2 regions of the Micromonospora sp. HUAS YX12 genome follow, and region 1 is predicted to be linked to the other one. Evidence: predicted binding sites of a transcription regulator. Region 1 holds the regulator's gene; the other holds the start of a gene.
What was found. Region 1 encodes HrcA, which represses chaperone genes, less so after heat shock. Its sites were predicted from a motif close to GGTTNGCACNCTCNNNNNGAGNGTGCNAACC; they were not measured.
Positions count from the first base shown of each region.

Region 2: a site for HrcA is predicted at 2,160-2,190, ahead of groES (co-chaperone GroES). Genes of this name have one in related genera too.

Region 1 is NZ_CP157974.1:3,085,462-3,100,010, reverse strand. It holds gene ABIH81_RS15090 (serine hydrolase domain-containing protein) at 1-1,289, opposite strand, end outside; gene ABIH81_RS15085 (histidine triad nucleotide-binding protein) at 1,286-1,630, opposite strand; gene ABIH81_RS15080 (SDR family oxidoreductase) at 1,724-2,485, shown strand; gene ABIH81_RS15075 (16S rRNA (uracil(1498)-N(3))-methyltransferase) at 2,635-3,369, opposite strand; gene dnaJ (molecular chaperone DnaJ) at 3,371-4,516, opposite strand; gene hrcA (heat-inducible transcriptional repressor HrcA) at 4,590-5,612, opposite strand; gene ABIH81_RS15060 (DUF4870 domain-containing protein) at 5,845-6,489, shown strand; gene hemW (radical SAM family heme chaperone HemW) at 6,529-7,752, opposite strand; gene ABIH81_RS15050 (enoyl-CoA hydratase-related protein) at 7,772-8,557, shown strand; gene ABIH81_RS15045 (hypothetical protein) at 8,669-9,529, shown strand; gene ABIH81_RS15040 (carbohydrate ABC transporter permease) at 9,552-10,385, opposite strand; gene ABIH81_RS15035 (sugar ABC transporter permease) at 10,382-11,368, opposite strand; gene ABIH81_RS15030 (sugar ABC transporter substrate-binding protein) at 11,365-12,654, opposite strand; gene ABIH81_RS15025 (transglycosylase) at 12,878-13,162, opposite strand; gene ABIH81_RS15020 (GlsB/YeaQ/YmgE family stress response membrane protein) at 13,415-13,702, opposite strand; gene lepA (translation elongation factor 4) at 13,926-14,549, opposite strand, start outside.
Region 2 is NZ_CP157974.1:2,482,848-2,497,396, forward strand. It holds gene ABIH81_RS12170 (substrate-binding domain-containing protein) at 1-128, opposite strand, end outside; gene ybaK (Cys-tRNA(Pro) deacylase) at 334-813, opposite strand; gene ABIH81_RS12180 (methyltransferase domain-containing protein) at 869-2,068, opposite strand; gene groES (co-chaperone GroES) at 2,323-2,637, shown strand; gene groL (chaperonin GroEL) at 2,708-4,354, shown strand; gene ABIH81_RS12195 (sulfite oxidase) at 4,478-6,160, shown strand; gene ABIH81_RS12200 (WhiB family transcriptional regulator) at 6,319-6,702, opposite strand; gene ABIH81_RS12205 (response regulator transcription factor) at 6,955-7,773, shown strand; gene ABIH81_RS12210 (DUF5319 domain-containing protein) at 7,786-8,190, opposite strand; gene guaB (IMP dehydrogenase) at 8,388-9,950, shown strand; gene ABIH81_RS12220 (GuaB3 family IMP dehydrogenase-related protein) at 9,980-11,098, shown strand; gene ABIH81_RS12225 (M1 family metallopeptidase) at 11,196-12,590, shown strand; gene ABIH81_RS12230 (M1 family metallopeptidase) at 12,680-14,137, shown strand; gene ABIH81_RS12235 (LCP family protein) at 14,142-14,549, opposite strand, start outside.

The DNA.
Region 1 (14,549 bases):
CCGTGCTCGTCGCGGGTCAGCCGCAGCAGCTCCCCCGCCTCCCGGCCGGAGACCGTGCGGAACACGTCCGGCCGGTCCGGCAGCGGCGCGAACACGGCGGGCGGCTTCCCGGCCGGGTCGTCCGCGCCACGCGCCCGCAGCGTCCCGTCGTGCCAGGAGAAGACGTACTCGAAGCCCTCGCCCCACCAGCGGCCCAGCACCCCGCGCAGGTGGGCCGGGGCGGGCGGGCCCGGACGCCACGGCTCGATCTCCGCCGGGTCGTGCTCGGCGGCGGCGGCGAGCAGGCGGTGGGGCAGGTCGAGCACGTCCACGCCGGTGCCGGACGAGCCGAGCACCGCGGCGCCCATCGCCCCGGCGGTGCCCTGCCCGCCGCGCCGCCCGTAGACGGCGGCGAGGAATCCGGGCATCGCGCCGTCGTGGCCGACGTGGGTCACCCGCTCCGGCTGCGGAACCAGGATCAGGCCCAGCCCGAATCCGGCCGACCAGACCGACTCGTCGGTGGGGGTGAGCGGCCAGCGCATCTCCTCGACCGTCGTCGCGGCGAGCACCGCGCCGTCCGGGTCCACCGCCGCCGGGTCGGCCAGGAAAGCGGCCCAGCGGGCCATGTCCGTCGCGGTGCTCCAGAGCTGCGCGGCGGGGGCGACCGCGCCGAAGTCGGCGGGTGGTTCCGGGTGGGCCTCGTCGGAGTACGCGTCGACCAGGAACCCGGTCGCGGCGCGCTCGGTCGGGTGCGGGCCGGTGGCGCTCAGCCCGAGCGGAGTGAGCACCCGGTCGGCCAGCACCTCGGCCCAGGTGCCGCCGCGCAGCCGGGCGACCGCCTCGCCGAGCAGCGCCAGGCCGAGGTTGGAGTAGTGGAAACGCCGGCCCGCGGGCAGCACCCGCTCGACCCGGGCCAGGTCGGCCAGCAGCTCGTCGACGGCCGGGGCACGCAGGCTGTCCCACACGTCGCCGTGCGGCTCGCGTTGCAGTCCGGCGGTGTGCGACAGCAGCCGGCGTACGGTCGCGTCGCCGTGCGCGGGCAGGTCGAGGTGCCGCCCGATCGGGTCGTCCAGGTCGAGCAGGCCGTCGTCGCGGCACTGCATGACGAGCGCCGCGGTGAAGGTCTTGGTGACCGAGCCGATCCGGAACACCGTCTCCGGCCCGAGCGGGGTGTCGTTGCCGGTGTCGCCCACGGTGCAGGTCCAGAGCGGCCGGTCGGCCCGGTGCAGGGCGGCCGACACCGCCGGGATCCGCCCGGTGGCCTGGGCCTGGCGCACCATCCGGTCGAGCCGGCCGGAGACGTCGGTCATCGGCAGAGCATCGGGCCGAGCGGCGCGCCGCCGAGCAGGTGGGCGTGCGCGTGGAAGACCTCCTGGCCGCCGTACGGGCCGGTGTTGAACATCAGCCGGAACCCGTCCACGGTCAGGCCCTCCTCCTCCGCGACCACGGCGGCGGTCTGGAGCACCTCGCCGGCCAGCTCGGGCGCGTCCTGGGCCAGCGTGGCCACGTCCGCGTAGTGCTCCTTCGGGATCACCAGCACGTGGGTGGGCGCCTTCGGGTCGATGTCCCGGAAGGCCAGGGTGGTGGCGGTCTCGCGGACGATGGTGGCCGGGATCTCCCCGGCGACGATCCGGCAGAACAGGCAGTCCATCGCAGCAGTGTAAGGAAGGGCCCCTTCTTAACGCCTCCGGTAGGGGAAGGGCCCCTTCCTAACACCTCCGCCCGGTGCGGCAGGATGGCCGCCATGTCGGGACGGGCGGTGCTGGTGACGGGGGCCTCGCGGGGCATCGGACGGGCGGTGGCGCGGGCGTTCGCCGCCGGTGGCGACCGGGTGGCGGTCCACCACCGGGACTCGGCCGACCTGGCCGAGCGGCTGCGCGCCGAACTGCCCGGCGACGGACATGTGGTGGTACGCGCCGACCTGGCCGACGCCGACGCGGTACGCGCCATGGTGGACGAGGCGGCCCAGCGGCTCGGCGGCCTCGACGTGCTGGTGAACAACGCGGGTGTCTTCGGGCCGGCCGATCCCCCGCACCCGGTCTTCGAGAGCAGCTACGAGCAGTGGCGGACGCGGTGGCGGGAGGTACTCGACATCAACCTGGTCGGCGCGGCGAACGCCGCCTGGTGCGCGGCTCAGCACATGCGCGACCGCGGGGGCCGGATCGTGAACGTCTCGTCCCGAGGCGCGTTCCGGGGTGAGCCGGCCAACCCGGCGTACGGGGCCAGCAAGGCCGGGATGAACGCGATGGCCCAGTCGCTGGCGGTGGCGCTGGCGCCGTACGGCATCGGGGTGGCCTGCGTGGCGCCCGGCTTCGTCGAGACCGACATGACGAACGAGCACCTGAAGAGCGAACGGGGCGAGGCGGTACGCGCCCAGTCCCCGTTCCACCGGGTGGCCCGGCCGGAGGAGATCGCGGCGGCGGTCCACTGGCTGGCGAGCCCCGAGGCCGAGTGGGCGTCCGGCACCATCATCGACCTCAACGGCGCCTCCTACCTCCGCTCCTGACCCTTCCCGCCGCCGCCCTCACCCCCGCGATCTTGCACTTTCGGCCCTGGCAAAACGCTGCAAAAGAGACGCAATGCGAGCCGAAAGTGCAAGATCGGCGCGCGCATGGGCGAGGCGCGCAAGGGCGAGGGCGCGGGCGGGCGGGCGGGTTACCAGTGGGACAGGCGGGTGGCCAGGACTGTCAGGGCTGCCACGCCTGCCGTGGACGTGCGCAGGACGGACGGGCCCAGGCGGACCGTACGCGCTCCCGCGTCGGCGAACGCGGCCAGCTCGTGATCGGCGATGCCGCCCTCCGGGCCCACCACCAGGACGATCTCCCCGGCGGCCGGCAGGTCGACGGTGGTCAGCCGGTCCCGTGCCCCCTCGTGCAGCACGAACGCGCCGGCCGCGCCGGCGATCCGGCGGGCCACCGAGGCGGTGGACTCGTCCGGCGCGCCGGCCACCACCGGCAGCCACGGGCGGCGGGCCTGCTTGGCCGCCTCCCGGGCGGTGGCCACCCACTTCTGCCGGGCCCGGTCACCCCGCTCGCCGCGCCACTGCGCCACCGAGCGGGACGCCGCCCAGGGCACGATCTCGTCCACGCCGACCTCGGTCATCGCCTGCACGGCGAGTTCACCCCGGTCGCCCTTGGCGATGCCCTGCACCACGACCAGCCGGGGCACCGGCGCGTCCGCGTACCCCCGGCCGGTGACCCGCAGGTCGAGCGTGCCGCGGCCGACGGCGGTGACCACCGCGGCGGCGGTGCCGCCCCGGCCGTCGGCGAGCACCAGCTCCTCGCCGACGCGCAGCCGCTGCACGGTGGCCGCGTGGTGGCCCTCCGGGCCGTCGAGCGTCAGCGTGTCACCGGTGGGCAGCGCCTCGACCAGGAACAGCGGCGCCGACACCTCAGGCGTGCCCGTTGAAGGCGTCGCGCATCCGGGAGAAGAAGCCGCCCTGCTTGGTCAGCTCGGCGACCTCCTCGCCGCGGGTCTTGGCGAAGTCGCGCAGCATCCGCTCCTGGTCGGCGTCCAGCTTGGTCGGGGTACGCACGTCCAGGTGCACGTAGAGGTCGCCCCGGCCGGTGCCGCGCAGGTGCGGTACGCCCCGGGCCCGCAGCCGCAGCGTGCTGCCGGGCTGGGTGCCGGGCTTGACGTCGACCGTCTCCTCGCTGTCCAGCGTCTTGATGGTCAGCCGGGTGCCGAGCGCGGCGGCGGTCATCGGCACCGTCACCCGGCAGTGCAGGTCGTCGCCCTTGCGGGAGTAGACGTCGTGCGGCCGCTCGTGGATCTCGACGTAAAGGTCGCCGGCGGTGCCACCACCGGGGCCGACCTCGCCCTGCTGGGCCAGGCGGATCCGCATGCCGTCCTCGACCCCGGCCGGGATCTTGACGGTCAGCGAGCGGCGGGTGCGCACCCGGCCGTCACCGGCGCAGGTCGGGCAGGGGTGCGGGATGGTGGTGCCGTAGCCCTGGCAGACGGTGCACGGCCGGGCGGAGACCACCTGACCGAGGAAGGTCCGCTGCACCGACTGCACCTCGCCCCGGCCGCCGCACGCCTCGCAGGTGGCCAGGTGGGTGCCGGCGGCGGTGCCGGCGCCGGAGCAGGTGGTACAGAGCACGGCGGTGTCGACGGTGATCGGCGCCTCGACGCCGAACGCGGTCTCGTTGAGGTCCAGTTCCAGGCGCAGGATCGCGTCCGCGCCGGGGCGGGTACGCGGACGCGGGCCCCGGCTGCCGCCCGCGGCGCCGCCGAAGAACGCGTCCATGATGTCCTGGAAGCCGACGAACGGACCGGCGCCGCCCGGGCCGCCGGGACCGCCCATGCCACCGCCGCCCGGGGCGAGCGGGTCGCCGCCCAGGTCGACGATCTGCCGCTTCCGGTCGTCCGAGAGGACCTCGTACGCGGCGTTGATGTCCTTGAACTTCTCCTGGGCCTCCGGGTCCGGATTGACGTCCGGGTGGAACTGCCGCGCCAGCTTGCGGTAGGCACGCTTGATCTCGTCGTCGGAGGCGTCCCGGCTCACACCGAGAATGCCGTAGTAGTCCCTGGCCACTGCGTTAGGTGTCCTCATGTTCGTCTCGCGTCGCTCCGGTCGTCGGCCGGAACCGGCCGTCGGCCCTGACTGGTCAGTTCTGGGCCAGCAGTTCGCCCACGTAGCGTGCCACGGCCCTCACCATGGCGATATTGCCGGGGTAGTCCATCCGGGTCGGCCCGAGCACGCCGAGTCCGCCGACGATCGTGCTGCCCGGTCCGTAGCCGGTGCTGACCACCGAGGCGGCCCGCAGGTTGTCGAATTCGTTCTCGTCGCCGATGAGCACCCGGGTGGTGCTCGGCTCGGTCTCGCCGATCAGCTTGAGCAGCACGACCTCTTCTTCGAGCGCCTCGAGGATGGGCCGCAGCGAACCCTGGAAGTCGAGCAGGCCACCGCGGGTGAGGTTGGCCTGCCCGGCCAGCGCGAGGCGCTCCTCGTGCCGTTCCACGAGCGTCTCCAGCAGCACGGTGGAGAGCGTGGTCATGGCCGGGCGCAGATGCGGCGCGGACTCCTCGACGAGCGCCTGCACCAGCGGCGGCGTCTCGGCGAGCTGGCTGCCGACGAGCTTCTCGTTCACCAGCCGGCGCAGGTCGGTCACGTCGTCGGCGGGCACCGGGGCGGGCAGCTCGACCAGCCGCTGTTCGACCCGGCCGGTGTCGGCGATCATGACGACCATCAGCCGGGTGGTGGAGATCGGAACCAGCTCCAGGTGGCGCACCTTGGAGCGGGCCAGGCTGGGGTACTGCACCACGGCGACCTGCCGGGTGAGCTGGGCGAGCAGCCGGACGGTGCGGTGCACCACGTCGTCCAGGTCGACGGCGCCGACCAGGAAGCGCTCGATCGCCCGGCGCTCGGCCGGGCTGAGCGGCTTGACCCGGGAGAGCCGGTCGACGAAGAGACGGTAGCCACGGTCGGTGGGCACCCGGCCGGCGCTGGTGTGCGGCTGCCGGATGTAGCCCTCCTCCTCCAGCACCGCCATGTCGTTGCGCACCGTGGCCGGCGAGACGCCGAGCTGGTGCCGCTCGACCAGGGCCTTGCTGCCGACCGGCTCCTGCGTGGCGACGTAGTCCTCGACGATCGCGCGCAGCACGGCGAGTTTGCGGTCGTCGAGACCCATTCCCCACCTCCTGACGCACCTCGGTCGAGCCGGCGCGCGGCATCCGCCGGGCGGCTGGCACTCGACTGTAGCGAGTGCCAGTCTACGTCGGCACCCCCGCCGACGCGATGATCGCCCGACGGACCTGCGGTGCGGCCCGCCACACGGCGCGGCCCACCAGGGCCGAACAGCCGGTCATCGTCGGTCTGTGTCGCTCTGGTGCGGGTTGACCGGTGCACCTACCGTGGCGACCATGACTGAACCTCCTCGCCCTCCCGGGGCAGGGGACTCCGGCCCCCAGCCCGACCCGTCGGCGCCCTACGGTTCGCCGGCCGGCGAACCACCCACCGCTCCACTGTCCGGCGCGCCGGGCGCGGGCGGCTATCCCCCGCCCGGTGACTATCCGCCCCCGGGTGGCTACCCGCCTCCGGGCGGTCAACCTCCGCCGGGCGGCTACCCGCCCCCGGGTGGCTACCCCCCGCCGGGCGGCACGCCGGGCTACGGCGCCGGCTACCCCGCCGGTGGCGGGTACGGCCCGGCCGGATACGCCAACAACGACGAGAAGACCTGGGCGCTCGTCGCGCACTTCGGTGGCGCCGCCGGTGTCATCGTCGGCGGCGGTCTGCTCGGCTGGGTCGCGCCGCTGATCGCGCTGATGACCCGGGGTCAGCAGTCCCCGACGGTCCGCGCGCACGCGGTCGCGGCGCTGAACTTCCAGATCACCTGGGCCATCGCCGGCGTGCTCGCCTGGGTGATCACGATCATCAGCTGCGGGATTTTGTTCTTCGTCCCGATGCTGGTCTGGCTGGTGCCACTGATCTTCGGGATCATCGGCGGGGTCAAGGCCAACGACGGCGTGCTCTACCGCTACCCGATGAGCTACAGCTTCACCAAGTGACGCCTCCGGCCGGCCGAGGGGGCGGCCGGCCGGGCCCGGTCACGGCAGCAGGTCGCGTACCACCGCGTCGGCCAGCAGCCGGCCGCGCAGCGTCAGCACCACCAGCCCCCGCGCGTACGCCCCGGCGTCGAGCAGCCCGGCGTCCCGGGCCCGCTCGGCGCCCGCCCGGCCGGGCTCGTCCAGCACGTCCAGCGGCAGGCCGGAGGCGAGCCGCACCCGCAGCATCACGTCCTCCATGTGCTGCTCGTCCGCGGTGAGCTGTTCCCTGGCCAGCGCGGGCGAGGCGTCCTCGGCCAGCCGCTCCGCGTACGCGCTCGGGTGCTTGACGTTCCACCAGCGCACGCCGCCGACGTGGCTGTGCGCTCCCGGGCCCAGGCCCCACCAGTCGGCGCCGGTCCAGTAGAGCAGGTTGTGCCGGCACCGGGCCGCCGCCGAGCGGGCCCAGTTCGACACCTCGTACCAGGAGAATCCGGCCTCGCCGAGCGCGGCCTCCGCGGCGAGGTAGCGGTCCGCCGCCACGTCGTCGGAGGGGTACGGCAGCTCGCCCCGGCGCATCCGCGCGGCCAGCCGGGTGCCGTCCTCCACGATCAGGGCGTACGCGCTGACGTGATCCACGCCCGCGTCGACCACCTGGGCCAGCGAGGCGGCGAAGTCCTCGGCCGTCTCGCCCGGCGTGCCGTAGATCAGGTCCAGGTTCACGTGCTCGAACCCGGCGTCGCGCGCCTCCAGCGCGGCGGCGGTGGCCCGGCCCGCGCTGTGGCGCCGGTCGAGCACCGCCAGCACGCCGGGTGCGGCGGACTGCATGCCCAGCGAGATCCGGTTGTATCCGGCCGCCCGCAGCGTCTTGAGCGACTCCGGGCTGACCGACTCGGGGTTGGCCTCGGTGGTCACCTCGGCGTCGGCGGCCAGCCCCCAGACGCGGTCGATGCCGTCGAGGATCCGGGCCAGGTCGTCGGCGGGCAGCAGGGTGGGCGTGCCGCCGCCGACGAACACGGTGTCCACCCGGGGCGGCGGCGAGTCGCCCAGCACCCGGGCGGCCAGCGCCAGCTCGGCCAGCACGGAGTCGGCGTACGTCTCCCGGCTCGCCCCGCCGCCCAGCTCGGAAGCGGTGTACGTGTTGAAGTCGCAGTAACCGCACCGGCTGGCGCAGAACGGCACGTGGACGTACACGCCGAAGCCGCGCGCGCCGACGGCGCGAGTGGCGGTGGCGGGCAGCGATCCGTCGCGCGGGACGGGTTCGCCTTCTGGAAGGACGCCGGGCATGGCCACTAGTGTGCCCGGCATGACCTCTCCGGACGCTCTCGTGCGGGTCGCCACGGCCCGTGGGGTGACCACCCTCACCCTGGACAGCCCGCACAACCGCAACGCGCTCTCCACGCCCCTGATGACCGAGCTGCTGGCCGGGCTGGCCGACGCGGTCGCCGACGACGCGGTACGCGCGATCGTGCTCGACCACACCGGCCCGGTCTTCTGCTCCGGCGCCGACCTGAAGGAGACGGCCGCCGCGTACGCCACCGGGACGGTGCCCGCCGGGATGCTCGGCGACGTGCTCGTCGCGGTACGGGAGAGCCCGAAGCCGGTGGTGGCGAAGGTGGCCGGGCCGGCCCGGGCCGGTGGGCTGGGCCTGATCGCCGCCGCCGACCTGGCGGTCTGCGCGCAGGAGGCGACGTTCGCGTTCACCGAGGTGCGGATCGGGGTGATCCCGGCGGTGATCTCGGCGACCGTGCTGCCCCGGCTGAGCCAGCGGGCGGCCGCCGAGCTGTACCTGACCGGCGACACGTTCGACGGCCGCCGCGCCGCCGAGATCGGCCTGGTCACCGCCGCGGTGCCGGCCGACGAGCTGGACGCCGCCGTCGAGCGCTACTGCGCCTCGCTGGTCAAGGGCGCCCCGGGGGCGCTGGCCGGGGCGAAGGACCTGCTGCGCCGGCCCGCCGGCCCCGACCTGCGGGCCGAGATCGCCGAGTTGGCCGCACTGTCGACCGGGTACTTCCTCTCCGACGAGGGGCGCGAGGGCGTGATGGCGTTCCGGGAGAAGCGTCCCGCCGCCTGGGTGCCCGCCGGAGACTGAGGTACGCGGCGGGCCCCGCGTGAGCCACTCCGGCCGGCGCGGGCCCCGCCGGTCGGCCGGGAGCCGCCGTGGCGGGTGGGACGTACGCTTGTCGGACTGTCGGGACAGGGGGTGCGGGTGCGGACGCGAGCGGCGATCGTGGCATCTGGGGTGGCGGTGTGCGTACTGGCACTGCTCGCGGTCTACGTCGTGACCAAGCAGTTCGGCGGGCACCTGCGGCTACCGCTGGCCAGCCGGACCTGCACGGTGCAGGCGGACGGCGAGGTGGTGCTCGGCGCCGACCAGATGGCGAACGCGGCCACCATCGCGGCGATCGGGATGCAGCGCCGGATGCCCGAGCGGGCGGTGGTGGTGGCGCTGGCGACCGCGTACCAGGAGTCGCACCTGCGCAACATCGCCCACGGCGACCGCGACTCGCTCGGCCTGTTCCAGCAGCGCCCGAGCCAGGGCTGGGGCACCCCGGAGGAGATCCAGGACCCGCGGTACGCGGCGAACAAGTTCTACGCCGCGCTGAAGAAGGTCAAGGGCTGGGAGCGGATGCGGATCACCGACGCCGCCCAGCGGGTGCAGCGGTCGGCGTTCCCCGAGGCGTACCAGAAGTGGGCGGACGAGTCGGAGGTCCTCACCCGCGCGTTGCTCGGCCACGCCACAGGCGCGGTGGCCTGCACCGTCGGTTCGCCGCCGACGATGCGCGGCCCGGCCGCCGCCAGTGCCGTGCTGGAGAGCCTGTCGCTGGACTGGGGGCTGCCCCGGCTGGCCACGGCGACGGACCTGACCGCGCTCACCGTGCCGGCCGGCGACGACCGCAACGGCTGGCGGTACGCGCACTGGCTCGTCTCGCATGCCGACGACCACGGCGTGAAGAAGGTCCGCTTCGGCAACCTGGAGTGGACCGCCGAGCAGGGCTCCTGGGCCCGGGTGAAGGGCGATCCGGCCACCGAGGTGCGCGCCGAGGTGTTCGCCGCGGCCTGACCGGCGCCGGATCGCCCCGAAGTCAGCCCTTCACCGCTCCCGCCACCAGGCCGGAGACCATCCGGCGCTGCACCAGCAGGAAGAAGACGATCACCGGCAGGGTGAACAGCGTGGACGCGGCCATCACCGAGCCCCAGGCGGTGTCGTCCCGGCCGAAGAAGAACGTCATCGCGACCGGCAGCGTGTACTTCTGCTGGTCGTTGATGAAGGTCAGCGCGAAGATCAGCTCGTTCCACGCGGTGATGAACGAGAAGATGCTGGTGGCGACCAGGCCGGGCGCGACGAGCGGGAACAGCACCTTGCGGAACGTCTGGGCCCGGCTGGCGCCGTCGATGGCGGCGGCCTCCTCCAGTTCCTTGGGCACCGCGGCCACGAAGCCGCGCAGCATCCAGACCGCGAACGGCAGCGAGAAGCCGAGGTACGTGAGGATCAGGCTGGGCAGCGTGTTGTAGAGGCCGAGCCGCTGGATCATCAGGAACAGCGGGATGACCAGCGCCTCCAGCGGGATCATCTGCACCACCAGCAGCATGATCAGGAACGTGGTGCGCAGCTTGAACCGGAACCGGGCCACGGCGGTCGCGGCGAGCAGCGCGACCAGCCCGCTCAGCAGCACGGTCGCCAGCGCGACGAGCGCGCTGTTGAGAAAGAAGTCGCCGAACGTGACGCCCGGGATCAGGTTGCCGGTGAGGATCTCCCGGTAGTGCTCCAGCGTCGGCTCCGCCGGCACCGGCCGGGGGGTGGACGAGAAGATCTCCCGGTTGGGCTTCAGCGAGGTCGCCACCATCCAGTAGACCGGGAACGCGGCGAAGAGCGCGACCAGCAGGCCCGCGCCGTTGAGGGCGATCTTCTTCATCATTCGTCCTCCTGCCGCAGCACCATGCGGACGTACAGGGCGGTCACCACGAGCAGGATCACGGTGAGGATGACCGCGATGGCCGAGCCGAGGCCGTACTTGGGCGGTGGCGAGAACGCCTCCGCGTACGAGTAGATCGACAGCATGAACGTCGACCGGTCCTGGGTGCCGCCGGCCAGCACGAACTGCTGGGTGAAGACCTTGAAGTCCCAGATCGTGGAGAGCACCACGAGGATGCCGAAGACCGGCCGCAGGACCGGGAACGTGACCGACCAGAAGACCTTCCACGGCCCGGCGCCGTCGACCCGGGCCGCCTCCTGCAACTCCGTCGGCACGCTCTTGAGCCCGGCCAGCACGCTCACCGCGATGAACGGGAACGAGTGCCAGACCACCACGAGCGTCAGGATGGCGAAGAACAGCAGCGGGTCGTTGAACCAGCCGTACCCGGTCCAGTCGCTGCGCCCGAACAGGGCCGTGGAGAGCCCGTCCGGGAGCTTGTTGAACAGCCAGGTGACCAGGCCGCTGGTGTCGTCGAAGATCCACTTCCAGACGATCGTGCCGGTCAGCGCCGGGGTGGCCCAGGCGAGCATCACGCAGCTCGCCACGAAGGTGGCCATCTTCTTGCCCAGGCGGTTGAGCAGCAGCCCGACCAGGGTGCCGAGGATCATCGTGAGCGCCACGTTGGCGACCGCGAACAGCACGGTGTTGCGCAGCACCGTACGGAAGAACGGGTCGCCGAGGATCTGCGCGTAGTTGGCCAGGCCGACCCACGGCCACTCGCGGTCGCCGCGCAACTGCCGGACGCTGTCCAGCTTGTGGAAGGACATCCACACGACCTGGCCCAGCGGCCAGAGCAGCAGCACGGCGATGATCGCCAGGCAGGGCAGGAGGAGCAGGTACGGAAGGTGGTCCACCCGGCGGCGCCGCCGCCGCGCGGGGGTCTCCCGCGCGGCGGCCTCGCCGGTGGCCTCGGTCAGCGTGGTCACTTGGCGTTGAGGATGCTTTCCATTTCGGTGGCCGCGTCGGCGGTTGCCTTCTCGACCGTCTTCTGGCCCTTGATGACCGAGCTGTTCATCGCCTGGGTCACCGTCTTGGTGCGGCTGACCTCGACCCACTTCGGGGTCAGCGGGGTCAGCTTGGTGTTCTGGATGGCGGTGGCGAACGCGGCCATCACCTTGTCGTTCGCGTAGTCGCCGCTGCTGACCAGGTCCTGGTAGACCGGGAAGAAGCCGAGGCTGCTGGCGAACTCCTTGTCCTTCTGCTTGCTCAGCAGCACGGTCATGTAGTCCCAGGCCAGCGCCTGCCGCTCGCTGTCCTTCCAGATGGCGATGTCCGAGCCGCCGGCGAACGCCGGGGCCGGCTTGCCGTCCGGGCCGGGGATCGGGAACGTGCCCCACACCTTCTCGATGTCGGGGTTGTCCTTCTTCATCGCGCCGCCCTGCCAGCTACCGGCGAACGCCATGGCGGCCTTGCCGGTGGCGAACTGGGTGCGGGCGTCGACCTCGTTCCACCCGGCGGCGGCCGGCGGGGCCACCTTGTGCACGGTCACCAGGTCGGTCCAGAACTTGACCGCCTTCTGCGCCTCGGGGGTGTTGTAGCCGGACTTCCAGCTGTCGCCCTCCTTGGTGGCGATCTCCGCGCCGGCACCCCAGAGGAAGGAGTAGAACGGCAGCTCGGAGTTGCCGGGCAGGGCGATGCCGTAGGTGCCGGGCTTCTTGGCCTGCACGGCCTTCGCCGCGGCGACCATCTCGTCCCAGTTCGTCGGCGGCTTCACGCCCGCCTCGGCGAACCAGTCGGTGCGGTAGTAGACGGCGCGCACGCCGGCGTACCACGGCACGCCGTACTGCTTGCCGTCGAGCTGGGCGTTGCGGACCAGGTCGGGCAGGATGTCCTTGCCCTCGGACCAGCCGTTGAACTTGTCCGAGACGTCGGCCAGGGCCTCCTGCGCGGCCCAGCCCTGGGTCTCGGTGTTGCCCAGCTCGGTGACGTCCGGGCCCTCACCACCTGCGAGCGCGGCCTGGAACTTCTTCGGCGCCTCGAGCCAGGGGATGTACTGCACCACGACGTCGGTCTCGGGGTGCTTCTTCTTGAACTCCGCCTCGACGCTGTCGAGGAACGTGGTCTGGGCGTCGCCGCCCTCACCCATCATCCACACCGTGAGCTTGCTGTTGTCGGCGGCCTTGTCGTCGCCGGAGCCACCGCACGCGGTCAGCACCAACGCGGCCGACGCCACGATGGCGGTGACCGGAGCCAGCCGCTTCCACCTGTTCACGCCATATCTCCCTCAGGGCCGTTTGGCACTAACCTTCTCCGCCGCACCTTAGTAGGAAAATTTCCTTTACAACAGGGGGTGTTCGTGACGGAGGGCACAGGCGACCGTATCGCAGCCGGAGGCCCGGCCGACATCGATGCCGTCCGGGCAGTTCAGGGCCCACGTACGCCGACGGGCGCCCGGCCGGTGAGGCCGGGCGCCCGTCGAGGCGGGTGGTGCGGGGTCAGTAGCGCGAGACGCCGCGGCGACGGCCGACACCGGCTACCAGAGCCACGCCGATCGCGGCGAAGAGCACCTGCAGCATCAGCTCGCGCCAGTCGATACCGGCGGTCTCGGCGAAGCCGGAGGCCCGGGCCACGATCGTGCCCAGAAGCGCGGCGCCGACGCCGATCAGCATGTGCAGCCACATCGGCATGTTCTGCCGGCCCGGCACGACCAGCCGGCCCAGCGCGCCGACGATCAGACCAACGACCAGCGCCGTGATGATGCCCCAAACGGTGAGCTCCATGGTCGCCCTCCTCCTTAAGATCCGGTCACACGTTTTTGTGTGGTTACTGTCGTGATCGCTAAGTTCCCGACCGCCCGGAAATCCAAACCGACCCCGATGACGAATTGTTCAGGCGTACCCTGAACTGCTGTTTCTCCCCGAAACCCGGCGCGGCGGGCCGACCGGGCGCACCGGCAGGGGTCAATGCGCCGAAACGCCGACGGGCGCCCGGCCGATACGGCCGGACGCCCGTCGAGGCGCGTGGTGCGTCGATCAGTAACGCGAGACGCTGCGGCGGCGGCCGACGCCGGCCACCAGGGCCACACCGATGGCGGCGAGCACGACCTGCACGGCCAGCTCGGCCCAGTCGATGCCGGCGGTCTGCGTGGCGATGCCGAGCGCCCGGGCCAGGACGGTGCCCAGCAGCGCCGCGCCGACACCGATCACCATGTGCAGCCACATCGGCATGTTCTGCCGGCCCGGCACGACCAGCCGGCCCAGCGCGCCGACGATCAGGCCCACGACGAGCGCGGTGACGATGCCCCAGACGGTGAACTCCACGGTCGGTCCTCCTAAAGCGATTTCGCACGTTCTGTGCGGTTGCTGTCGTGCCCGCTAAGTGCCCGACGCATCGAAAACCGAAACCGGCGGCATCGACCGCCGCTCCCCCGTCCGGGACGAACCCACAGGTCGGAGCGCTGCCGGAGGCTGAAAATTTCCTGGGTACGCGAACCGGCCGGCGCCCTGAAGACGAGGACGCCGGCCGGTTCGTACAGCCTGACTGTTACTTCTTGCCGGCGGGCTTGCCGTCGCCGGAGTCGGACGACAGCGCCGCGATGAACGCCTCCTGGGGGACCTCCACCCGGCCCACCATCTTCATCCGCTTCTTGCCCTCCTTCTGCTTCTCCAGCAGCTTGCGCTTACGGCTGATGTCACCGCCGTAGCACTTGGCGAGCACGTCCTTGCGGATCGCGCGGATGGTCTCCCGGGCGATCACCCGGCTGCCGATGGCCGCCTGGATCGGCACCTCGAACTGCTGGCGCGGGATCAGCGAGCGCAGCTTCGCCGCGATCGTCGTCCCGTACGTGTACGCCTTGTCCTTGTGCACGATCGCGCTGAACGCGTCGACCGGCTCGCCGTGCAGCAGGATGTCGACCTTCACCAGGTCGGACGCCTGCTCGCCGGAGGGCTCGTAGTCGAGCGAGGCGTAACCCTTGGTGCGGCTCTTGAGCTGGTCGAAGAAGTCGAAAATGATCTCGGCCAGCGGCAGCGTGTAACGCAGCTCCACCCGGTCGGCGGAGAGGTAGTCCATGCCGAGCAGGCTGCCCCGGCGGCCCTGGCACAGCTCCATCACCGCGCCGACGTAGTCGTTCGGGGTCAGCACCGTGGCCCGCACGGTCGGCTCGTA
Region 2 (14,549 bases), 600 kb from region 1:
CCGATCTTCGGCTTCTTGGCGTTGGAGCCGCCGGCCTCGTCGGACGAACCGCCGTTGTCGCCGCAGGCGGCCATGCTGCCGGTCGCGAGGAGACCGACGGCCGCGAAGGTGAGGAAGCCCTTGCGCATGTGCAGGGTCCTTTCGGAGGTGGGGGAGTGGTGATGTTTTGTTGTGTCCGGCAACGTATTCCCCGCCTCCCGTGCCCCGCAAGACTGCCGAGGTCAGAAGTTTTGTTGGCGGCGGTAACAATTCAGCAACGCGGTTGTCACCCGCAGGACACCGCCCGGAGAACGTGTTCCGGGAACGCTCCCACCGGCGCCGTCACGAACCCGCTCAGGCGGCGGCGATCGCTGCCGTCGTCGCCCCGGTGAGCGCCACCAGATCCGTCGGCGCGAGCTGCACCTGCAACCCCCGGCGACCCGCCGAGACGTACACCGTCGGGTGCGCCAGCGCGGAGGCGTCGATGACAGTCGGTAGCCGCTTGCGCTGCCCGAGCGGGCTGATGCCGCCGCGCACGTATCCGGTCGCCCGCTCGGCAGTCGGCCGGTCGGCCATCGTGGCCCGCTTGCCGCCGGCCGCGGCGGCGAGCGCCTTCAGGTCCAGCTCGCCCGTCACCGGCACCACGGCCACCGTCAGCCCGCCGTCGACCTCGGTGACGAGCGACTTGAACACGCGCTCCGGCGCCACCCCGAGCGCGGTCGCGACGAGCGCGCCGTAGTTCGGCGCGTCCGGCGAGACGTCGTAGGTGTGGGTGCTGTGGGCGATCTTCCGCTTGCTCAGCAACGCGATCGCCGGAGTGCCAGGGCCCGCCACGGGCTCAAGCTAACCCGCGCGCCGCGACACCGCGAGCCGGAGACGTGAGCCGGGGTCAACCGCCGGCCGGAACCGGCCGGCAGACGAGCACCGTGGGATCGCCGGCGACCCGGGTCAGCGCCAGACCGGCCGCCTCGTCGCCGGACAGCCGCAGGTCGCGGCGCAGCTTCTCCGGTTCCAGCGCCGACCCGCGCTTGCGGATCTCGACCCGGCCGACCCGCCGCTCCCGCAGCAGGGCGCGCAGCCGCTTCAGCGAGAACGGCAGCACGTCGGTGATCTCCAGGCAGCGGGCGAACGGGGTGGGCCGGGCCTCGTCGGCGTACAGGTAGGCGATCGACGGGTCGGCGAGCGTGGCGTCGAGGTCGGTGGCCAGTTCGGCGACCAGGTGCGCGCGTACCACCGCCGGATCCGGGTCGTAGAGGAACCGCCGGACCGGTCCCACCGGCGCCTCCTGTGCGCCCGTGCCGGTGAGGAGCGATACCGCGTCGTCGCGCTCCCGCAGCACCGTGGCGCGGCGCGGGATCTCGGCCAGCTCGCCGCACCACAGCGCGGCCTCGACCAGATCGCCGTCCACGCTCACCCACTCCGCCTCGGCGCCGGCCGGGATCAGCGCGTGGTCCAGCCCGGGCGCCACCTTGACGACGGTGCGCGGCACCCGCGCGGCCAGGCCGGTGACGAAGTCCCACGGCGGCGAGTAGGCGTTCGGGTCGAAGACGCGCCGCCCGGTGCCCGCCCGCCGCCGCGCCGGATCGCAGAACACCGCGTCGACCCCGGTCACGTCGAACGCCGTGGCGTCACCGTGCTCGACCGTCACCAGACCGGCGAGCCCGGCCGCCCCGGCGTTCGCGGCGGCCATCGCGGCGGTCACCGGGTCGGCCTCCACCGCGTACACCCGGATGCCGGCGCGGGCCGCGGCGAGCGCGTCGGCTCCCAGGCCGCACCCCAGGTCGGCCAGCGTGGTCACGCCCGCGGCGCGCAGCCGTGCCGCGCGCCGGTCGGCGACCGCGCGGCGGGTGGCCTGCTCCAGCCCGGCCCGGGTGAGGAACATCCCGGCCGCCGCCGCGCCGAACTTGCCGGCCGCCCGGCGGCGCAGCTCCGCCTGGGTGAGCGCCGCCGCCGCGAGCCCGCCGGGGATGCCGGCCGAGCGCAGCGCGGCGGCCGCCGCCAGCGGGTCGCCGCCGGCCACCCGCCCGGCCGCGGCGAGCGCCGCCGACCCCTCGGGGGTACGCAGCGCGGCGAGCTGGTCGAGATCCACGCGCTCATTCTCCCGGCCCGGTTCCGGCGCGACACGGAGGGCGACGCGTTGGCACTCTCCTTGACGGAGTGCTAGCCGAGGAATAACCTGCGATTAGCACTCTCACCCTGAGGGTGCCAACACCCGAGCCTCGTGCCCGGGGGTTGAGCGCCAGGCGGACCGGCACCCGCGACGACGGCCCCGCCCGGTGGCATGTGGCAGATTGACGCTGGTCGGCATGCCGGCCGGCAACGACACCAAGTACCCGGGAGGGTATGCCCGTGACTACCGCGACCAAGGTTGCGATCAAGCCGCTCGAGGACCGCATCGTGGTCCAGGCGAACGAGGCCGAGACCACCACCGCCTCGGGCATCGTGATCCCCGACACCGCCAAGGAGAAGCCGCAGGAGGGCACCGTCCTCGCTGTCGGCCCGGGCCGGATCGACGACAAGGGCAACCGCGTGCCGATCGACGTGAAGGTCGGCGACACCGTCCTCTACTCGAAGTACGGCGGCACCGAGGTCAAGTACGCCGGCGAGGAGTACCTGGTGCTCTCCGCCCGTGACGTCCTCGCGGTCATCGAGAAGTAAGCAACCGATCAGTGTCGTTGCCCCGGTCCGGCTCGCCGGGCCGGGGCAACGTCGCTTCGAAGGGATACTGATGGCGAAGATCCTCAGCTTCTCGGACGACGCCCGGCACCTGCTCGAGCACGGTGTCAACGCCCTCGCGGACGCGGTCAAGGTCACCCTCGGCCCGCGCGGGCGCAACGTCGTCCTGGACAAGAAGTTCGGTGTGCCCACGATCACCAACGACGGCGTGACCATCGCCAAGGAGATCGAGCTCACCAACCCGTACGAGAACCTCGGCGCGCAGCTGGTCAAGGAGGTGGCGACCAAGACCAACGACGTCGCCGGCGACGGGACCACCACCGCCACCGTGCTGGCCCAGGCGATGGTCCGGGAGGGCCTGCGCAACGTGGCCGCCGGCGCCAACCCGACCGGCCTCAAGCGCGGCATCGACGCGGCGGCCGCCAAGGTCTCCGAGGCGCTGCTCGGCAAGGCCGTCGAGGTCGCCGGCAAGGAGTCGATCGCGCACGTCGCGACCGTCTCCGCGCAGGACGCCGCCATCGGCGAGCTGATCGCCGAGGCGATGGAGAAGGTCGGCCGCGACGGCGTCATCACCGTCGAGGAGGGCTCCGCGCTCACCACCGAGCTGGAGGTGACCGAGGGTCTCCAGTTCGACAAGGGCTTCATCTCGCCGAACTTCGTCACCGACCTGGAGGCGCAGGAGGCGGTCCTGGAGGACCCGTACATCCTGATCACCACCCAGAAGATCTCGGCGATCGAGGAGCTGCTGCCGCTGCTGGAGAAGGTTCTCCAGAACAACAAGCCGCTGCTCATCGTGGCCGAGGACGTCGAGGGCCAGGCCCTGTCCACGCTCGTGGTCAACGCGCTCCGCAAGACCGTCAAGGTCTGCGCGGTCAAGGCCCCCGGCTTCGGCGACCGCCGCAAGGCGATGCTCCAGGACATGGCGATCCTGACCGGCGCCGAGCTGGTCGCCCCGGAGCTCGGCTACAAGCTCGACCAGGTCGGCCTGGAGGTGCTGGGCACCGCCCGCCGCGTCGTGGTCGACAAGGAGAACACCACGATCGTCGACGGTGGCGGGCAGGCCTCCGAGGTCGCCGACCGGGTCGCGCAGATCCGCAAGGAGATCGAGGCCTCCGACTCCGAGTGGGACCGGGAGAAGCTGGCCGAGCGGCTGGCGAAGCTCTCCGGCGGCATCGCCGTGATCAAGGTCGGCGCGGCCACCGAGGTCGAGATGAAGGAGCGCAAGCACCGCATCGAGGACGCCATCGCCGCGACCAAGGCCGCGGTCGAGGAGGGCACGGTCCCGGGTGGCGGCGCCGCCCTGGCCCAGATCCTGCCGGCGCTCGACGACGACCTGGGCTTCACCGGTGACGAGAAGGTCGGCGTCTCGATCGTGCGCAAGTCGCTCGTCGAGCCGCTGCGCTGGATCGCCCAGAACGCCGGTCACGACGGCTACGTGGTGGTGCAGAAGGTCGTCGGCCGGGACTGGGGCCACGGCCTCGACGCCGCCACCGGCGAGTACGTCGACCTGGCCAAGTCCGGCATCATCGACCCGGTGAAGGTGACCCGCAACGCGGTCAGCAACGCCGCCTCGATCGCCGGCCTGCTGCTCACCACCGAGAGCCTCGTGGTGGAGAAGCCGGCCGAGCCGGAGCCGGCCGCCGCCGGTGGCCACGGCCACTCGCACGGTCACGGCCACCAGCACGGCCCGGGCTTCTGACCCGAGGAGTACGCCCGACGTCAGGGCACACCGCCGACCCGGTGGTGTGCCCTGACGCGTATCTGCTTACGGAACGCTGACGACATTGGCAGCCGGCCCGGCGGGTCGACCAGACTGGACGCCGTGAGCACCCTCTCCCGCCGCCGCGCGGCGACGGCCGGTGTCGTCGCCGCCGTGGTGGCACTCGGCACCGCCGAACCCGTGGCGGTCCTGACCGGTCCCCGGTCCGCTCCGCTCGTCGCCGTCGGCGGACTCGTCGTCGACCTGGTCCCCGAGCCGCTCAAGCAGTTCGCCATCGACGTCTTCGGCACGTACGACAAGATCGCCCTGCTGGTCGGGACCGCGCTGCTGCTGGCCGCGTTCGGGGCGCTGCTCGGCCTGGCGGCGGCCCGGCGGCTGGTGATCGGCCTGGCCGGCGTCGCCGCGTTCACGGTGCTCGGCGTCGCCGCCGCCCTGACCCGGTCCGGTGCGAACGCGTTCGACGCGCTGCCCTCCCTGGTCGGCGGCGGACTCGGCGCGCTGACCCTCTGGACCTTCGTGGCCGGACCGCTGAGCGCCGATCCGGGACGCCGGCAGCGGGCCGGGACCGATCCGGCCGAGCGCGTCGTGGCCGACCCGGCGGGCGGCGATCGGGCACCTCGCGCCACGCAGCCGTCCGCCCCGCCCCCGGCGGTCGCCGCGCTCGCCCGCGAGGGGGAGACCCCCGGCGGCTGGGAGCCGGTCCGGCACGACGACGACGCGGAGTCCCGGCGGCGGTTCCTGCGGGGCGCCGGGCTGCTGACCGGCGCGGCGGCGGTGGCCGGGCTGGGCGGGCACTGGCTGGCCGGCCGTCGCGGCGTGTCAGCGGCCCGGGAGGCGGTGACGCTGCCCGCCCCGGCCGCGCCCGCCCCGCAGGTGCCGGCCGGAGCCGACCTGTCGCTGCCCCGGCTCGCGCCGTACGTCACGCCGAACCGGGAGTTCTACCGGATCGACACGGCGCTCGTGGTGCCGCAGGTCGACCCGGCCACCTGGCGGCTGCGCATCCACGGCCGGGTGCGCAACCCGATCGAGCTGAGCTTCGACGACCTGCTGGCCCGCCCGATGGTCGAGCGGTACGTGACGCTCGCCTGCGTCTCCAACGAGGTGGGCGGCGACCTGATCGGCAACGCGCGCTGGCTCGGCGTACCGATCAGGGAACTGCTCGACGAGGCCGGCCCGGCCGACGGCGCGGACCAGGTGGTCGGCCGCGCGGTGGACGGCTGGACCTGCGGTACGCCCACCTCGGTGCTGCGCGACGGGCGGGACGCGCTGCTCGCGGTCGGCATGAACGGCGAGCCGCTGCCGATCGAACACGGCTTCCCGGTGCGGATGGTGGTGCCCGGCCTCTACGGGTACGTGTCGGCCTGCAAGTGGCTCACCGAGCTGGAGCTGACCAGCTTCGCCGACTTCGACGCGTACTGGGTGCCGCGCGGCTGGTCCGCGCAGGGCCCGATCAAGACGCAGTCCCGGATCGACACGCCCCGGCCCCGCAGCCGCCCGGCCGCCGGCCCGGTGACGGTGGCCGGTGTGGCGTGGGCGCAGCATCGCGGCATCCGCCGCGTCGAGGTACGCGTCGACGGCGGCCCCTGGCAGGAGGCGACCTTGGCGCCTGCGGTGTCGGCTGACACCTGGGTGCAGTGGTCCTGGCGGTGGGACGCGACGCCGGGCGAGCACACGCTCCAGGTCCGGGCGACCGACACGACGGGCGAGACCCAGACGGAACAACCCGCCCCGGTCGCCCCCGACGGCGCGACCGGATGGCACACCGTAAGAGTCACCGCCGGTTGATCACCTGCCGCTCGCGAAAGAGATCTTGGTACGAAAAGGCCCCCATAGGGGCGCAGAGCTTCCAAGATCTACGGGTGTCCTGATTTGTAGAACGGGCCCCACGAGACGACGCCGCGCCCCGGGGGTCCGGGGCGCGGCGTCGGGGGTCGTGAAACCGGTCAGGCGACCTTGCGCTGGTCCGGCACGGCGGTGTTGTGCGGCCGGCCGAGGCGCGCCTCCAGCCGGGCGATGTCCACCCGGGTCTGCCGGCGGTCGGCCAGGTCCTCCCAGCCGAGCGCGAGCAGCCGCAGCCGCTCGGACTCGCTGAAGCCGCCCCAGACGCCGTACGGCTCGCGGACGGAGAGCGCGTGCGCGGCGCACTCGGCGCGTACCGGGCAGGCGCGGCAGACCGACTTGGCGCCGGTCTCGCGGCGCAGCCGGGAGGAGCCGCGCTCGCCGTCCGGGTGGAAGAACTGCGCGCTGTCGCGGCCACGGCAGGCTCCGAGCCGCTGCCAGTCCCAGAGCTCGTCGATCGGTCCAGGCAGCCTACGTACGTTCGACATCAGCACCCCTCCTCCCGCGCGGCACCGCGGAGAATGTTCGTGGCCAGCTACCGGGCGGCGGTCCGCGCGGGATGCCGGTTCCGGATGAACCCCTCGGTACCCGAGCGGTCCGCGCCTCACACATCTGTGATCGAAAACCTCGGACACTCGGCGGCATATGCCCCATCTGTCGGAAAAGTTCGGATGATTGACCGGAACCCCCTCCCGGCCTCACCTCCGCATGGTCTGCTCTGAGTCGGAGAGGAGACCACCGTGCGTAGTGTTCTTGTGTGCGTTCGGACACCATTGGCGGCCCAGCATCTGACCTCCGCGGCGGCGCGGCTCGGGCTGTCCGGCGTCGTCCGGACGGCCGTCTCCGATCCGGAGGTGATGTTGCGGCTCGCCGAGCGTCCGGTGGACGTGGTGCTCGCCGACACCGCCCTGACCCGCCCGGACAGCGCCGGCTTCGTCCGGCGGGTGCTCGCTCGCGCCCCGCAGGCAGCGGTTCTGCTGCTCGGCGCCGAGGAGTCGGAGTCGGCGGCGGCCACCATCAGCGCCGGGGCGCGCGGACTGATCCAGAACGCCGACCACGACCTGACGAGCGCGGTCGCGAAGGCGCTGCTGCTGCTCTCCGCCCCCGGCCGGAGCAACCGGCACCGGGTGGCGGACACCGCCCGGGACGCGGCGGCGGTGGGCGGGCCGACCCGGCCGGCGGCGCCGGGGCGTACCCAGGGTGGGCCCGGCTGGCCGGCGACGGCCCCGGTGGACGCCGCGGGCCTGCCCACGGTGGTGCCTGTGCAACGGGGTGAGGACCCGGACGACCCGGCGGCGGCCGACGGCGCGGAACCGCCCCGGGCCGGTGCGGCCCAGCGGCCGGCGCGGACGCCGCGCAGCGCGATCGGGCTGACCGAGCGGGAGCTTCAGGTGCTGCTCGGGATGGCCGAGGGCAAGAGCAACGCGGAGATCGGGCGGGAGCTGTTCGTCTCCGAGGACACGGTCAAGACGCACGCCCGGCGGCTGTTCCGCAAGCTCGGCGCGCGCGACCGGGCGCACGCCGTGGCGGCCGGATTCCGGGCGGGCCTGGTCGCCTGACCCGCGCGGGCATCACTCCGGCGTGGAGTCGTCGGTGCCCTCGGTGAGCGTGTCGTGCACGCCGTCGGCGTAGCCGCGGGCGTAGTCCCAGCTCACGTAGTGGTCCGGGTCCGGGTCGTAGGCCGGCTCGTGCACCCGGGGACGGCCCGAGTTGAGCAGGTGGCGCAGGTTGCCGCGGAGCAGGTCCCAGTCGAAGTAGTGCGGCTCGCGGCAGTCCTCGCACTCGATCACCAGGCCGCGCACGCCGATCGGCTGGAGCAACGCCTGGTAGATCTCCAGGTCGGCGAGATCCTCCAGGACGTCCTGGCGCTCGACCTCGGTCAGCGGGTCGAGCGCGTCGTCGTCGCCGGGGTCGTGCAGGCCGGCAGCCGGATCGGCCGGGTCGCCGTTGAACGGGTCGATGGGCTCGTCGTGCACCCCCTCACCGTAGACCCCGAGCCGCCGGAAAGCCCGCCCGAGCCCGTGCTGTGGCCCGGCCTACCCTCGGGCCCGCCGCTGCCCGGGCCGGGACGGGCAAGTGGGTACGATGAGGCGACGCGCCGTCACCAGGCGCCTGCCGGTGCCCCCGCGCGCCGCCTCGCTGCAGCCCGATCGACCAGCTCAGGGGAGCAATCGTGGAGAATTCGCCCAGCACCGAGATCCCGGCCGGCACCGACGGCGGGGAGCTGGGTGGTCATCTGCCCGAGCTGCCGGCCGGTTCGGCCCGGGTGGTGCCGCTCGGGCTGACCTTCGACGACGTACTGCTCCAGCCGGGCGAGTCGGACGTCGTGCCCAGCCGCGTCAACACCCGCACCCGCCTCACCCGCAACATCGAGCTGACCGTGCCGCTGCTGTCCAGCGCGATGGACACGGTCACCGAGGCGCGGATGGCGATCGCCATGGCCCGTCAGGGCGGCATCGGCGTGCTGCACCGCAACCTCTCCGTGGAGGACCAGGCGCTCCAGGTGGACCTGGTGAAGCGCTCCGAGTCCGGCATGATCACCAACCCGGTGACCGCCAGCCCCGACGACACGCTGCGCGAGGTCGACGCGCTCTGCGGGCGTTACCGCATCTCCGGCGTGCCGGTGGTGGACGGGCAGGGCCAGCTGGTCGGCATCGTCACCAACCGCGACATGCGGTTCGTCTCCGACCCGGCCACGCCGGTGCGCGAGATCATGACCCGCACCCCGCTGATCACCGCCCCGGTCGGCGTGAGCAAGGACGAGGCGCTCGGCCTGCTGCGCCAGCACAAGATCGAGAAGCTGCCGATCGTGGACGCGAGCGGCAAGCTGCGCGGCCTGATCACGGTCAAGGACTTCACCAAGAGCGAGCAGTACCCGAACGCCACGAAGGACGACGCGGGCCGGCTCCGGGTCGCCGCCGCGGTCGGCGTGGGCGAGGACGGCTACAAGCGGGCCCGCGCGCTCGTCGACGCCGGCGTGGACGTCGTCATCGTGGACACCGCGCACGGCCACCAGCGGGCCGTGCTGGAGATGGTGGCCCGGCTCAAGCGGGACGTCACCATCGACATCGTGGGCGGCAACATCGCCACGTACGCGGGCGCGAAGGCGCTCGTCGAGGCCGGCGCGGACGGCGTGAAGGTGGGCGTCGGCCCGGGCGCCATCTGCACCACCCGGATCGTGGCCGGGGTCGGCGTACCGCAGATCACCGCGATCATGGAGGCGGCCCGCGCCGCCCGCCCGGCCGGCGTGCCGGTGATCGGTGACGGCGGCATCCAATACTCGGGCGACATCGCCAAGGCGCTCGTCGCCGGCGCCGACACCGTGATGCTCGGCAGCCTGCTGGCCGGTTGCGAGGAGAGCCCCGGCGAGCTGATCTTCATCAACGGCAAGCAGTACAAGGCGTACCGGGGGATGGGCTCGCTCGGCGCGATGCAGTCGCGCGGCCAGGGCAAGTCCTACTCCAAGGACCGCTACTTCCAGCAGGACGTGCTCGCCGAGGACAAGCTGGTCCCGGAGGGCGTCGAGGGCCAGGTGCCGTACCGGGGGCCGCTGTCCGCGGTCGCCCACCAGCTCATCGGCGGGCTGCGCGCCGCGATGGGGTACGTGGGCGCGGAGAGCATCCCGGAGCTGCACCGGCGTGGCCAGCTCATCCGGATCACCGCGGCCGGGCTCAAGGAGAGCCACCCGCACGACATCCAGATGACCGTCGAGGCGCCCAACTACCACTCCCGCTGAACCACCACCCCCAACCACCTGGAGTCCCCATGCGTGACGTGGTCGAGATCGGGCTGGGCAAGACCGCGCAGCGCGGTTACCACCTGGACGACATCGCCATCGTGCCGAGCCGCCGCACCCGGGACGTCGACGACGTCTCCACCGCGTGGCAGCTCGACGCGTACCAGTTCGGCATCCCGTGCGTCGCGCACCCCTCGGACGCGACCATGAGCCCCGCCTCGGCGGTCCGGCTCGGCCAGCTCGGCGGCCTCGGCGTGCTGAACGTCGAGGGCCTCTGGACCCGGTACGAGAACCCGGCCAAGATCCTGGAGGAGCTGGCCGGTCTCGGCGAGGACGCGCGGGCGACCAAGCGCCTCCAGGAGGTCTACGCCGAGCCGATCCGGCCCGACCTGATCGCCGAGCGGGTGCGTGAGCTGCGCGAGGGCGGCGGCACGGTGGCGGTGCGGGTCTCCCCGCAGCACACCCTGGCGCTGGCCCCGGTGATCCTCGACGCCGGCGTCGACATCCTGGTCATCCAGGGCACGCTCGTCTCGGCCGAGCACGTCTCCACCACCGACGAGCCGCTGAACCTCAAGGAGTTCATCGCCGACCTGGACCTGCCGGTCGTCGTCGGCGGCTGCACCGACTACAAGACCGCGCTGCACCTGATGCGTACCGGCGCGGCCGGCGTGATCGTGGGCATCGGCGGCGACGACTGGTCGACCACCGAGTCGGTGCTCGGCATCCGGGTGCCGATGGCCACCGCCATCGCCGACGCCGCCGCGGCCCGCCGCGACTACCTGGACGAGACCGGCGGCCGGTACGTGCACCTGATCGCCGACGGCGACATGCAGACCTCCGGCGACATCGCCAAGGCGCTCGGCTGCGGCGCGGACGCGGTGATGCTCGGCGAGCCGCTGTCGCTCTGCGAGGAGGCGCCGGCCGGCGGCGCCTGGTGGCACTCCGCGGCCAGCCACCCGTCGCTGCCCCGGGGCGCGTTCGAGGTGGCCGGCGAGCCGCTCGGCTCGATGGAGAAGCTGCTGTTCGGCCCGGCCGACGAGCCGGACGGCCAGCTCAACCTCTTCGGCGGCCTGCGCCGCGCGATGGCCAAGTGCGGCTACCGCGACCTGAAGGAGTTCCAGAAGGTCGGGCTGGTCCTCGACCGCTGAGCACCGCTGAGCACCGCTGAGCACGGCATGACGGCGCGGGCGGCGGCACGGACGTGTTCCGGCCCCGCCCGCGCCGTCGCGCGTCTAGGCTCGCCGGGTGAGACGGGGGCGGGTCTGGGCGGCAGGGCTGGCGGCGGCGGCGCTCGCGCTGAGCGGGTGCACCGGCGGCGACGAGAGCGGGTTCCGGCCGGGCGCGGCGGACGCCGGTGACCCGTACGTGCCGGGGGCCGGCAACGGCGGCTACGACGTGGGCCACTACGCGCTGGACGTGCGCTACGACCCGGCCGGCGACCGGCTCACCGGCACCGCGACGCTGACCGTCACCGCCACCCGGGCGCTGTCCCGGTTCCAGCTCGACCTGGCCGGGCTGGACGTGGAGCGGGTGCGGGTGGACGGCGGGGCGGCGAAGCACCGCCACGACGGCGCCGAGCTGATCGTCACCCCGGCGGGCGGGCTGCCGTCCGGGCGGCGGTTCACGGTCGAGGTGACGTACGGCGGGGTGCCGCAACCGCTGCCGAACGCCGAACTCGGCGACGGCGGCTTCCACGCCACACCGGACGGCGCCATCGCGCTCGGCCAGCCGGAGTCGGCGAGCACCTGGTACCCGGTCAACGACCACCCGTCGGACAAGGCCACCTACGACCTCGCGGTCACCGTGCCGGACGGCCTGGCCGCGCTGTCCAACGGCGTGCCGGAGGGCAAGACGTCCAGCGGCGGATGGACCACCTGGCGCTGGGCCGAGCGCGCGCCGATGGCCAGCTACCTGAGCACGCTGGTGATCGGCGACTACCGGGTCAGCAGCGGCACGCACGCCGGCAAGCCCATCGTCACCGCGGTCGCCGCGGCGCTGCCCGCGGACGGGCCGGCCGCCGCGTCGGTGGCCCGCACCGGCGAGGTCGCCGACTTCCTGGCCACGCGCTTCGGGCCGTACCCGTTCGAGGCGTACGGCGGCGTGGTGGTCGCCGACGAACGCATCCGGTACGCGCTGGAGACGCAGAGCCGTCCGGTCTACGGGCCGGCGTTCTTCCGTGGCGACCGGCCGAACACCGAGGTGGTCGCGCACGAGCTGGCCCACCAGTGGTTCGGCGACAGCGTCTCGGTTGCCCGGTGGAGCGACATCTGGCTCAACGAGGGCTTCGCCACGTACGCCGAATGGCTCTGGGCCGAGCACGACGGCGGGCGGACCGTGGCGCAGACCGTCGTCGAGCGCTACGCGGCCACCGACTGGTCGAAGCCCACAGTCGACCCGGGCCGGGCCGGGATGTTCGGCGACGCGGTCTACCAGCGGGGCGCGCTCGCGGTGCACGCGCTGCGCCGCGCGCTGGGCGACGAGACGTTCTACCGCGTGCTGCGCGGCTGGCTGGCGCAGCACCGCGACGGCAACGTCACCACGGCCGACTTCGTCGGATACGCCGAACGCACGTCCGGGCGGCCGCTGCGGGCGCTGCTGGACGCCTGGCTGGTCGGTGGCACGCCGCCGGGACTGCCGTGACGCACGCGTGACCGCCGCTGGGTAGGCTGCCGCGGTCGGAGCGGCCCGTGGGCGGGGCCGCCGAACGGGCCCCGGGAGGGATCGAGGCGATGACGCGGCGCGGCGCACGACGACGGCTCGGGTTGCTGACCTGCGGCACCCTGTTGGTGGCCGGCTGCGGTTCGGCCGAGCCGGACCCGGGCCCGTCGTCCCCGGCCGGCCCGGCGCCGGCGACCTCGCGCAGCTTCGCACCGGGCGCGGCCGGCGCCGGCGATCCGTACTTCCCGAGCTACGGCAACGGCGGGTACGACGTCGCGCACTACACCGTCAAGGTGCGCTACGACCCGGACACCGACAAGCTCAGCGGCACCACCACGCTGCGGGCCACGGCGACCGCCGACCTGTCCGCGTTCAACCTGGACCTGGCCGGGCTGACCGTCCGATCGGTCACGGTGGACGGCGCCGCCGCCCGGCACAGCCGTAGCGAGGACGAACTGGTGGTCACCCCGGCCATCGGGCTGACCTCCGGCAACGGGTTCACCGCCGAGATCCGGTACGACGGCCGGCCGGAGCCGCTGCGGAACGAGGTGCTGGGCGAGGGCGGCTGGCTGCACACCGGCGACGGGGCGATCGCGCTCGGTCAGCCGGAGTCGGCGAGCACCTGGTTCCCGGTCAACGACCACCCGTCGGACAAGGCCACCTACGACATGGAGATCACCGTCCCGAAGGGACTGACGGCGGTCTCCAACGGCGTGCCGAAGGGCAAGTCGGCAAGCGGCGCCTGGACCACCTGGAAGTGGTCGGAGACCGCGCCGACGGCCAGTTACCTGACCACTGTGGCGATCGGGAAGTTCCGGGTCACCACCGGGCAGCACAAGGGGCGGCCGGTCTACAGCGCGGTCACCACGCAGGTGGCGCAGGGCGCGCCGGACCGGTCCATCGCGCGCACCGTCGAGGTCGCCGACTACCTGGAGAGCGTCTTCGGGCCGTACCCGTTCGACTCGTACGGGGGCGTGGTGATCGCCGACGAGCGGATCCGGTACGCGCTGGAGACGCAGAGCCGGCCGGTCTACTCCGCGAGCTTCTTCCGGCAGGGCGACAACACCGGCGTGGTCGCGCACGAGCTGGCCCACCAGTGGTACGGCAACAGCGTGTCGATCCAGCGCTGGCAGGACATCTGGCTCAACGAGGGGCTGGCCACGTACGCCGAGTGGCTGTGGGCCGAGCACAGCGGCTCGACCACCGTGCAGCGTACGTTCGAGCAGAAGTACGCGAACGCCGGCGGTCAGGTGTGGCGTACGCCGCCGGGCAAGCCGGGCGTCGCGAACCTGTTCAGCCGCTCGGTCTACGACCGGGGCGGAATGACCGTGCACGCGCTGCGGGTGGCGGTGGGCGACACCGCGTTCTTCACCATCCTGCGCACCTGGGCCGCGGAGCAGAAGAACGGCAACGCCACCACCGCGGACTTCGTGGCGCTGGCCGAGCGGATCTCCGGCAAGAAGCTGGCGAAGGTCTTCGACCCGTGGCTGTACGGCACCGAGCGCCCGCCCGCCCCGAAGCCGCTGTAGCGCGTCAGTTCTTGACGCGCAGCGACGGGTGGGCGGCCAGGAACGCGTCGGCCCGCCCGCCGCGCAGCGCGGTGAGGAAGTCGCGGCCGAGCGGCTTGAGCTGCTCACCCCGGTAGGCGCCGCCGCTGCTCACCCCGGCGCCGGGCAGCACGACGAGCGTGAGCCGGTCGGCCGGCAGGCCACCCAGGGCGTACGCGAAGTCGATCAGCTTCCGGCCGCCCCCGGCGTACACCAGGGTCTTGCCCAGCGCGGCCACCACCTGCTCGACCCGCTGCGGGTCGCGGGCGGTGCCCTGGTCGAGGATCTTGCGGGCCAGCGCCCGGAGAAGCTGCTGCTGGTGCCGCTGCCGGGTGTAGTCGCCGCCCGCGGTGTAGCGCTGCCGCGCGTAGTCGAGCGCCTGCCAGCCGGTCAG